DNA from 3 places in the Longicatena sp. 210702-DFI.1.196 genome. Region 3 is predicted to be linked to each of the others. Evidence: predicted binding sites of a transcription regulator. Region 3 holds the regulator's gene; each other region holds the start of a gene.
The links. Region 3 encodes HrcA, which represses chaperone genes, less so after heat shock. Its sites were predicted from a motif close to TTTTAGCACTNNNNNNNNNNNAGTGCTAAAA; they were not measured.

Region 1 (3,293 bases), 130 kb from region 3:
CTGACCACCTTCATCATAACCGACATATCCCGGAGGAGCACCAATCAAACGGGCAACGCTATGTTTCTCCATATATTCACTCATATCAATACGAACGATATGTGATTCACTATCGAAAAGCTGTTCTGCCAATGCTTTGGCAACTTCTGTCTTACCGACACCGGTAGGTCCTAAAAATAAGAAGCTTCCGATAGGACGATTTTCATCTTGAATCTGGGCTTTGCTACGTAGAATGGCATCACTTACAAGCTCTAAGGCATTATCTTGTCCAATGACACGTTTTTGCAATGCTTCTTTTAAATGCAATAATTTCTGACGCTCACTTTCCACTAATCGTGCAACTTCTATACCGGTCCAGCGCGAAACAATCTTGGCAATGAGCTCTTCATTTACCGTTTCCTGAATCAAGGCATCCTCATTATGTTCTTTTTCAGCTTGCTCACGAATGAGCTTCTCTAAATGCGGAATGGTTCCATACTGCAGCTTCGCCGCATCCTCATAACGAGCCTCACTTTGTGCCTGTTCTAAGTCTAAGCGTGCTTTTTCCAGTTTTACCTTGGCATCTTTGCTTTCTTCCAAAACAGCTTTTTCATCTTCCCATTTTGTATAAAGCTCATCTTTCTTTGCACGTAACTCTTCCAATTCTTTCTTAATATCATTCAATCGTTCAATTGCTTTTTTATCTTCTTCCTTCTTTAACGCCGTTTCTTCGATTTGCAGTTGCATGATCTTACGTTGTAATTCATCCAATTCTTGTGGCATGGATTCCATTTCCACCCGTAAGGTAGCACAAGCTTCATCTACTAAATCAATGGCTTTATCCGGTAAGAAACGATCTGTGATATAACGATTTGACATAGTAGCTGCCGCAATGATTGCTTCATCTAAGATTTTTACACCATGATAAGATTCAAAGCGATCTTTTAAACCACGCAAGATACTGATGGTATCCTCAACCGTTGGCTCTTGCACAGTAACTCTTTGGAATCGACGTTCCAAAGCTGCATCCTTTTCGATATACTGACGATATTCATTAAAGGTCGTTGCTCCGATACAACGCAATTCTCCACGCGCTAGCATTGGCTTCAACATATTGCCGGCATCCATACTGCCTTCGGTTTTACCGGCACCAACCAAATTATGAATTTCATCAATAAACAATATAATGTTTCCTTCGGCATTTTTTACTTCTTCCAAAATTGCTTTTAAACGTTCTTCAAACTCACCACGATACTTCGCACCGGCAATCAAAGAACCCATATCCAATTCAATCAGTTTTTTATCCTTTAACGAACTAGGTACATCACCCTTCATGATACGCCAAGCAATTCCTTCCACTACAGCGGTCTTACCAACGCCTGGCTCACCAATCAATACTGGGTTATTTTTCGTCTTACGAGATAAGATTTGGATAACACGGCGAATTTCATCATCACGGCCAATAATAGGATCAATTTTACCGCTTTTTACATCTTCGACCAAATCACGACCGTATTTACTTAAAGCCTCTAAATTGCTTTCCGCATTTGGTGTATCCATATTTTTGCCACCACGACGTTTCAGTTCCTCTTCCTTGCATGCTTGCTCATTCAGGTGGAACTCTTTCACCAACTGTTTAGAAATATAAGATTTGTTAAACAGTAAGGCGATAAAAACACTGGCAACACTTAGATAGCTTTCCTGAACGGAATCACTCCATTGCTGCGCCTTATCAAATGACTTCGCAACTTCATTTGAGAATTGCGGATTCACATTGGAACTGCGAGCTACCCTGCTCATCTCATCATCAATCATTTGTAAAGCTCTTATCTTATCAATATTCAATCGCTTAAACAGTCCATCTAACACATCGTTTTCAAAGATAGCTTTCAGCATTTGAATTGTGTCAATGGTTGTATGCTGATAGGTTTTACAGATTTCGACGGCATGCATGATAACTTCTTGCAGTTTCTCACTCATCTTTTCAAAGTTCATAGTATCACGCTCCTTTAGCACTCTAACACTTTGATTGCTAACTGTATTATAGCACAAGTTTTAGCACTGTCAACACTTGAGTGCTAATTTTTACTTAAAATGATTTTCATTTAAAGTAGAGGTATGCTATTTTTAAGAATCATTTGCCAATATTTTAATGACTTGTATATTTTATATTCTTGCATCATAACAAAAAGCTATACTGCATATTGCGCAATATAGCTTTTTACATGTATCTGAAAACTTTTTATACACTATTTTTTCCATACACCACTTTTTTTACGAATACGTCCATTACGAAGGACTAACATTTCGCAAAATAGCAATCGTTTGACAATAACGTATTATTCTTGCTCAAGAGCAAGCGTTCTCGTAGTGATATCGCATACTTCAGCAGGTCCGTAATACTGGATAGCTCCTGGATAAACAAAGCAAGTTTCACTCGCCCATTCTTCTCTATGTGCTTCGAAGAATTTGAATGGTTTTCCATCAAGTTCAACTAAAGCCTTTCTGATAACTGGTTTATCTTCGCCATGACGTCTTTCTACGTTCATCATCTTCGTGATTGGCATACCACCGGCAACCCATTCGCTAGCTGGCTTAGAAAGATTAGAAATCTTTGATAAGTAGCCTGTATAACCATACTGGATCAACATAAATGCGTTATATCCTAATGAGTAGCAGTAGTCTGAATCGAAATTAGATGGGAATGCACATCTTCCTTCATATCCAAAGAAATGGTGAAGAGGATTAAATTTACCATTGTATGTACCGGCTTTTCTTCTCTCTTCTAATTTATCTTTTACTAAAGCAGAGAATAATTTTTCTGATTCGATCAAAGAAACCTGCACATTTCCATGTGGATCTCTTTCTAAGAATAACTGCTGCTGGATACCTTCTGGAAGGATTGCAAATACATCCATAGATGCTTTTGTTAAACCATTTTCGATGAAGGCATATTTTTCTTTCCAAGTTGCTAAAGCATTGAATGCTTCTGCTTTGCTGCCTGCTAATAATTCATTGATTTCCTGAATCAGTGCAGAGAATTCAGGAACGAATTCAACAACACCTTCTGGGATGATGGCAACACCAAAGTTCATGCCTTTCGCTGCACGTTTTTCAACAGAATCAGCGATATAATCAGCAATCTGTGATAATGACATCTTTTTCTCAGCTACTTCTTCAGAAATCAAGCAGATGTTTGGCTGTGTTTCAAGAGCACATTCCAAAGCTACATGAGATGCAGAACGTCCCATAACTTTGATGAAATGCCAGTATTTCTTTGCAGAGTTTGCATCTCTTTCAATGTTACCAATCAA
Region 2 (3,293 bases), 140 kb from region 3:
TTGCATGAATGCCGTTGCACATGCATGGGAGGTGTCTTCTAATAAAGCAATGGTATATTTATCAAAGCCACATCTCATAAGTGCTTCCTGCATGATGGCAACGAGTTTCTTATTTGATTCCAAAATATCCTTAGAACCTCTTAACATAACGGCATTGCCTGCTTTTAAACAAAGAATGGCCGCATCTACGGTAACATTTGGACGAGCTTCATAAATCATCCCGACAACCCCTAAGGCGACACGCATCTTACCAATTTGTAAACCATTTTCATTTGTATGCATAGCACGTATTTCGCCAATTGGATCAGGTAAGGCGATAACCTGTTCAATGCCTTTGATCATCTGTTTCATGCGTTCTTCATTCAACATCATGCGATCTAACAAACCAGCTGGCATGCCATTCACTTTGCCTGTTTCGACATCCTTTTGATTCGCCTTTAAAATGGTTGCCATATGTTCTTCTAAACCTTTTGCGATGGTTGCTAAGAGCTGATTTTTGCGTTTTGTATCCGCATTCATGATTGCGGTGGAAGCAGCTTTTGTTTTCTGTGCCAATTGTTCTAACGTCATAAATTCTCCTCCTTTTTTAAATCAAATAACGTACCACGATACGTATTTTTTAAGATATGATATAAAATTGATGGTTGCTTGCCATTGGCAATGATCATCGGAATACCATGTTCACCAGCATATTGTGCAGCATATAGTTTTGTCACCATACCACCGGTTCCATGCTTACTGCCGGCGCCCTTTGCCATTGCCTGAATTTCTTCGCTGATGTGATTGACGACAGGAATCAGCTTGGCATTTGGATGAAGGGTAGGATTATCATCATACAAGCCATCAATATCAGATAGCAAAATAAGTAAATCGGCATTTGTAAGATAAGCAGTCACGGCACTTAGCGTATCATTATCACCATAGGCAATTTCATCCGTTGCGACACTGTCATTTTCATTGACGATCGGAATGACACCATAAGATAACAGCGTTTCTAACGTATTAACGGCATTTATTCGTAAAGTTTCATTATGGGTTATGGTTTTTGTTAACAGCAGCTGTGCAATGGTTTGACCGTATTGGGAAAAGAATTTATCATAGATAAACATCAATTCACTCTGTCCTACGGAAGCTGCTGCTTGCTTTTCTTTCATCAAAGTGGGGCGATGACGCATTTGCAATTTCGCAACACCGGCACTCACAGCACCACTACTCACTAAGATGACATCTTTGCCACTATTTTTGATATCACTCAATACCATGGCAAGCTGATCAATCTTCTGAAAGTGAAGTCCTCCTTGTGGATGGGTTAAGGTGGAAGAGCCTACCTTCACAACAATTCTGCGCACATCTTTCATTTCTTTCATTTTTTTACAACCCCTTTGTAAATTGTTTCTTATATTATAGACGAGAAACAGAAAACAAGCAAACATTTCTTAGTTACTTAGATAGAACAAAACAAAAAGGACAACCCCATATACGATTCCTTGCCACCTGCATGTAGAGAAGCAAGATTTTTTAGCACTAGGGTGTTGACAGTGCTAAAGAAAAGATTTATACTATTAGCAGACTTAGTAAAAGAGTGCTAAATGGGAGGTAATTTGCAATGGCTAGAAAGAAACAGTTTAAGGCAGAATCAAAACGTCTGTTAGATTTAATGATCAATTCTATCTACACGCATAAAGAAATTTTCTTACGTGAATTGATTTCCAATGCGAGTGACGCAATCGATAAATTATACTATAAATCTTTAAGTGAAAATCTGAGCGATGTCGAACGCGATAAGTTCCACATTTATCTGGAAGTAAATAAGGAAGCTCGTACCTTAACCATTCGTGATAATGGTTTAGGTATGGATAAAGAAGAGCTGGAAGAAAACTTAGGAACAATTGCGAAGAGTGGCTCTTTGGCCTTCAAGCAGGAATTAGAAGAAGAGGAAAAACAGGATGATGTAGATATCATCGGACAGTTCGGTGTTGGTTTCTACTCCGCTTTCATGGTTGCTCAAAAAGTTGATGTCATCTCAAAGAAATATGGCAGTGAAGAAGCTTATATCTGGAGTTCCAATGCAGTTGATGGCTATACGATTGAACCATGTGAAAAGGATAGCTGTGGTACTGAAATCACTTTATATCTGAAAGAGAACAGTGATGATGAAAACTATGATGAATACATGCAGCAGTATGAAATTGAACGTCTGATCAAAAAATATTCTGACTATATCCGTTATCCTATTCAGATGATGGTGGAAGAACAGCGCCGTGTGGAAGAGGAAACAAAAGAAGGCGAAGAAGAAAAAGAACCAAAATATGAAACTGTGATGGAAGAAAAAACATTGAACTCTATGATTCCATTGTGGAAACGTGAAAAAGCAAAGATCACGGAAGAGGAATACAATGACTTCTATAAGAGTAAGTTTAATGACTATACCGATCCCCAAAAAGTCATCCATTTCAGTGTAGAGGGTGCGGTATCCTTTACCAGCTTATTGTTCATTCCAGGTAAGACACCAATGAATTACTATTCACAGGATTATAAGAAAGGTTTACAGCTGTATAGCCGCGGTGTCTTTATCATGGATAATGCAGAAGAACTACTGCCGGAGCATTTCCGTTTTGTGAAAGGTTTGGTAGATTCTCAGGATCTGTCTTTGAACATTTCCCGTGAGATGTTGCAGCATGATCGTCAGTTAAAAGTTATTGCAAACCGTATTGAAAAGAAAATCAAATCAGAACTGTTGCTGATGCTGAAAAACGAACGTGAAGAATATGAGAAATTCTGGCAGAACTTTGGCGTACAGATCAAGTTTGGTGTATACAATGATTTTGGCGCACATAAAGAATTGCTGCAGGATTTATTAATGTTCTATTCCAGCAAGGAAAAGAAATTGATTACACTGGACGAGTATATCAACCATATGGAAGAAGGGCAAAAAGATATTTACTTTGTCAGTGGTGACAAGGTAGAAAAGATTGACCAGTTGCCAATTGTTAAAAAGGTCAAAGAGAAAGGCTATGAAATCTTGTATTTGACAGATAATGTGGACGAATTTGTCTTACAGTCTTTGATGAACTATAAGGAAAAGAACTTTAAGAATATCTCACAGGGAGATTTAGACTTAGATAGTGAAGAAGAAAAGAAGGAACTGGAAAAGAAGGCTGAAGAAAGCAAGGATATGCTTGATGGCTTAAAAGAGGCTTTAGGTGAAAAAGTCAAAGAAGTCAAACTGAGTACACGTTTAGTAGATGATCCGGTATGCTTAAGTGCCGATGAAGGTATGTCCTTTGAGATGG
Region 3 (3,293 bases):
GCTGGAATACGTGTAGATCCACCTACTAACAATACCTGATGGATATCGTTCTTTGTTAAGCCAGCATCACGCAGTGCGTTGCGAACAGGTTCCATTGTACGATCTACCAAGTGTTTTGTCATTTCATCAAATTTTGCACGTGTTAAAGTAGCTTCGAAGTGCAATGGTCCATCAGCACCAGCAGAGATGAATGGTAAAGAAATCTGTGTCTGTACCATACCGGATAAATCTTTCTTCGCTTTTTCACCGGCTTCTTTTAAACGCTGCATTGCCATTGTATCTTTACGTAAATCAACACCGTTTTCTTTCTTGAAGGTATCAACCATCCAATCAACAACAACGTTATCGAAGTCGTCGCCACCTAATTTCGTATCACCGTTTGTTGATAATACTTCAAAAGTACCATCTGCTAATTCCAGGATAGAAACATCAAATGTTCCACCACCTAAGTCATATACCAAAACTTTCTGTTCTTTTTCTGTCTTATCGATACCATAAGCCAAAGCTGCAGCTGTAGGTTCGTTGATAATACGTTCTACTTCCAAACCAGCAATCTTACCAGCATCTTTTGTAGCCTGACGCTGTGCATCGTTGAAGTAAGCAGGCACTGTAATCACCGCTTTTTCTACTTTTTCTCCTAAATAATCTTCTGCATAACCTTTCAAATACTGCAGGATCATCGCACTGATTTCCTGAGGTGTATACTGTTTTCCTTCCAATTCTACTTTTTCATTTGTACCCATTAAACGTTTTACAGATGAAACAGTATTTTTGTTTGTGACTACCTGACGTTTTGCGGCATCACCGACAATTCTTTCACCGTTTTTGTATGCGACAACAGATGGTGTTGTACGATTTCCTTCCGGATTTGTAATAACCTTACATTCTCCGCCATCCATCACAGCGACACAGCTGTTTGTTGTACCTAAGTCAATACCAATAATTTTGCTCATATGAATTTCCTCCTTAATTTATTCACTCACTTTTACGAGTGCTGCACGTAATACGCGATCTTTTAACATGTAACCCTTCTGCAGAACTTCAATGACCATACCGGATTCTACGCCTTCTTTGGCCTCCTGCATCAGTGCCTGGTGATAATTTGGATCAAATGGTTTATCCTGTGCTTCAATTACTTTGACACCTTCATTTTCCAAAATGTGTACCAGCTGCTGATAAATCATCTCAAATCCTTTCACATAATTTTTGATGTTAGGATCTTCAACCTTTACATCAAGTGCTCTTTCCAGATTATCCAATACCGGTAATACTTCAGTAGCGAATCCCTGGATACGATATTTTCGTACGTTGTCTGCCTCACTCTGCAAACGCTTCTTTAAGTTTTCTGCATCTGCATATGCCTTGAAATACGCATTTTTGCTGGCAGCGACTTCTTCCTTTAATTTAGCGACTTCTTCTTCTAATTCTTCAATGCGCTTGCGTTTTGAGAACTTCGCGCTTTTCTTTTCTTCTTTTTCTTCAGCTTTGGCATCTTTTTTTGCTTCTTTATCATCTGCCTTCGCATCTTTGTTTACTTCTTTATCCGCTGCCTTTTCGTCTTTGCCAGCTTCTTTTACTTCTTCGGTTTTACACGCTTCTTTTTCACAGTCACATGTTGTTTCTTGTTGCAATTCTTTTTCTTCCTGCATGATGACCTCCTATACTTCTTCCTGTCGATACAAATCTTCAAGAACCTTGCTCATATACTCCATCAAAGCAACGACACGGCTATACTGCATGCGGGTTGGACCAACGATCATCAGCTCACCTTCTTCATTGTCATTAACTTTGAACTTACTGCTGACAACAGCAACATCATTCATATGGATCAATTCGTTTTCACCGCCGATTTCAATTGCCATGTTGCCTTCGTGATTGGCAATCTGACGGAATAAAGAGCTGTCTTCCAACATCTTCATCAATTCCTTGAGCTTTTCGATATCTGCGAATTCCGGCTGGTATAACATATTGGTTTTACCGCTGCAATACACATGCTCCGTAGCGAATTTCATGAAAGCACTGACGAAGGCTTCAAACAAGACTTCATGTCGTGCGACATGACTAGCTAATAAAGGCTCAATTTCCTGCATGCGCTCCACGACCTCATTGATCGGTGTGCCGCTCAGCTTATCATTCAACAAATTGCAGCAGGTCTTGATATCGTCTATACTGACCTCGGTGTTAAAATGGAACGTTTTATTTTCCGTATGCCCATGGTCTGTAATAAAGACGGCGACTGCACTGCGTTCTGTCAACGGAAATAGCTGAATGTGCTGCAAGGTTTGATACTTGCTTTCCGGTCCTAACACGACAGATGTTAATGATGTCATCTGCGATAGGATGTCACAGCTTTTCTTGACGATTTCATCCATTGAGTAATGGCGTTCCTTGAATACTTCCTGAAGAGAATTCTTAACTCCTTCATCAAGTTGCTTCTCCATCAGATGTTCAACATAGAAGCGATACCCTTTACTGCTTGGAATGCGTCCGCTGGAGGTATGTGTTTTTTCCAGCAAGCCGACATCCTCTAATGCAGCCATTTCATTTCGTATGGTAGCACTGGAACAAGTGAACTCTAACAAATCCATCAATCGCTTAGAGCCAACTGGTTCTGCTGTTCTGGTGAACTCATCAACAATTGCTTTAAATATGGATATCTGGCGATTTGTTAGCATGTCTTTCACTCCTTTCTAGCACTCCACCTCTATGTCTGCTAACAGTATATTCCTTTTTGTTAGCACTGTCAACACTTTAGTGCTAATTTCCTAAAAATCCTTTGCCATATGCCTCCTTTCTTAGAGGCAAAGGCGTTTGCATTTTAAAAAAAGCATGCTATACTTTCGCTGTATGTAATTCTATTATGAAAATAAGAAAGTTTTCTTATCAAAATCGTATACTAATAGAGAAGAAAGAGAAGGTTATTATGAATAAAATAATATGGAAAGATGATGAAGATATCGTAGCTGGAACAACGCTGCGAGATGCACAAGCAAAAGAAGATAACAATATGGCTTTACATGTGGGAGGAAACCTAACTGACGTAATTGCGAATCGCCAAAGATTAAGCGAGGATCTTGGTATTTCTCTAAACCAATGGGTATTTGCGCAGCAGACCCACAGTGACCATATGCATGAAGTAACAAAGGCAGATGCAGGAAAGGGCAGCTTGCTTTATGTGGATGGTATTGCGGATTGTGATGCTTTATATACAAAAGAAAGTCATATTGCCCTTGGTGTTTTTCATGCCGACTGTGTACCGGTGCTGTTGTATGATCCATTCACCCACCTAATTG

Region 1: LI241_RS00115 (ATP-dependent Clp protease ATP-binding subunit) is a predicted target of HrcA. The motif match lies at 2,033-2,063, and genes of this name have one in related genera.
Region 2: htpG (molecular chaperone HtpG) is a predicted target of HrcA. The motif match lies at 1,517-1,547, and genes of this name have one in related genera.

The regions. Positions count from the first base shown of each region.
Region 1 covers NZ_JAJCPX010000001.1:28,719-32,011, reverse strand. The annotation lists gene LI241_RS00115 (ATP-dependent Clp protease ATP-binding subunit) at 1-1,974, opposite strand, end outside; gene LI241_RS00110 (diphosphate--fructose-6-phosphate 1-phosphotransferase) at 2,319-3,293, opposite strand, start outside.
Region 2 covers NZ_JAJCPX010000001.1:18,774-22,066, forward strand. The annotation lists gene LI241_RS00070 (glutamate-5-semialdehyde dehydrogenase) at 1-570, opposite strand, end outside; gene proB (glutamate 5-kinase) at 567-1,367, opposite strand; gene htpG (molecular chaperone HtpG) at 1,607-3,293, shown strand, end outside.
Region 3 covers NZ_JAJCPX010000001.1:160,501-163,793, reverse strand. The annotation lists gene dnaK (molecular chaperone DnaK) at 1-953, opposite strand, end outside; gene grpE (nucleotide exchange factor GrpE) at 972-1,649, opposite strand; gene hrcA (heat-inducible transcriptional repressor HrcA) at 1,659-2,675, opposite strand; gene pgeF (peptidoglycan editing factor PgeF) at 2,924-3,293, shown strand, end outside.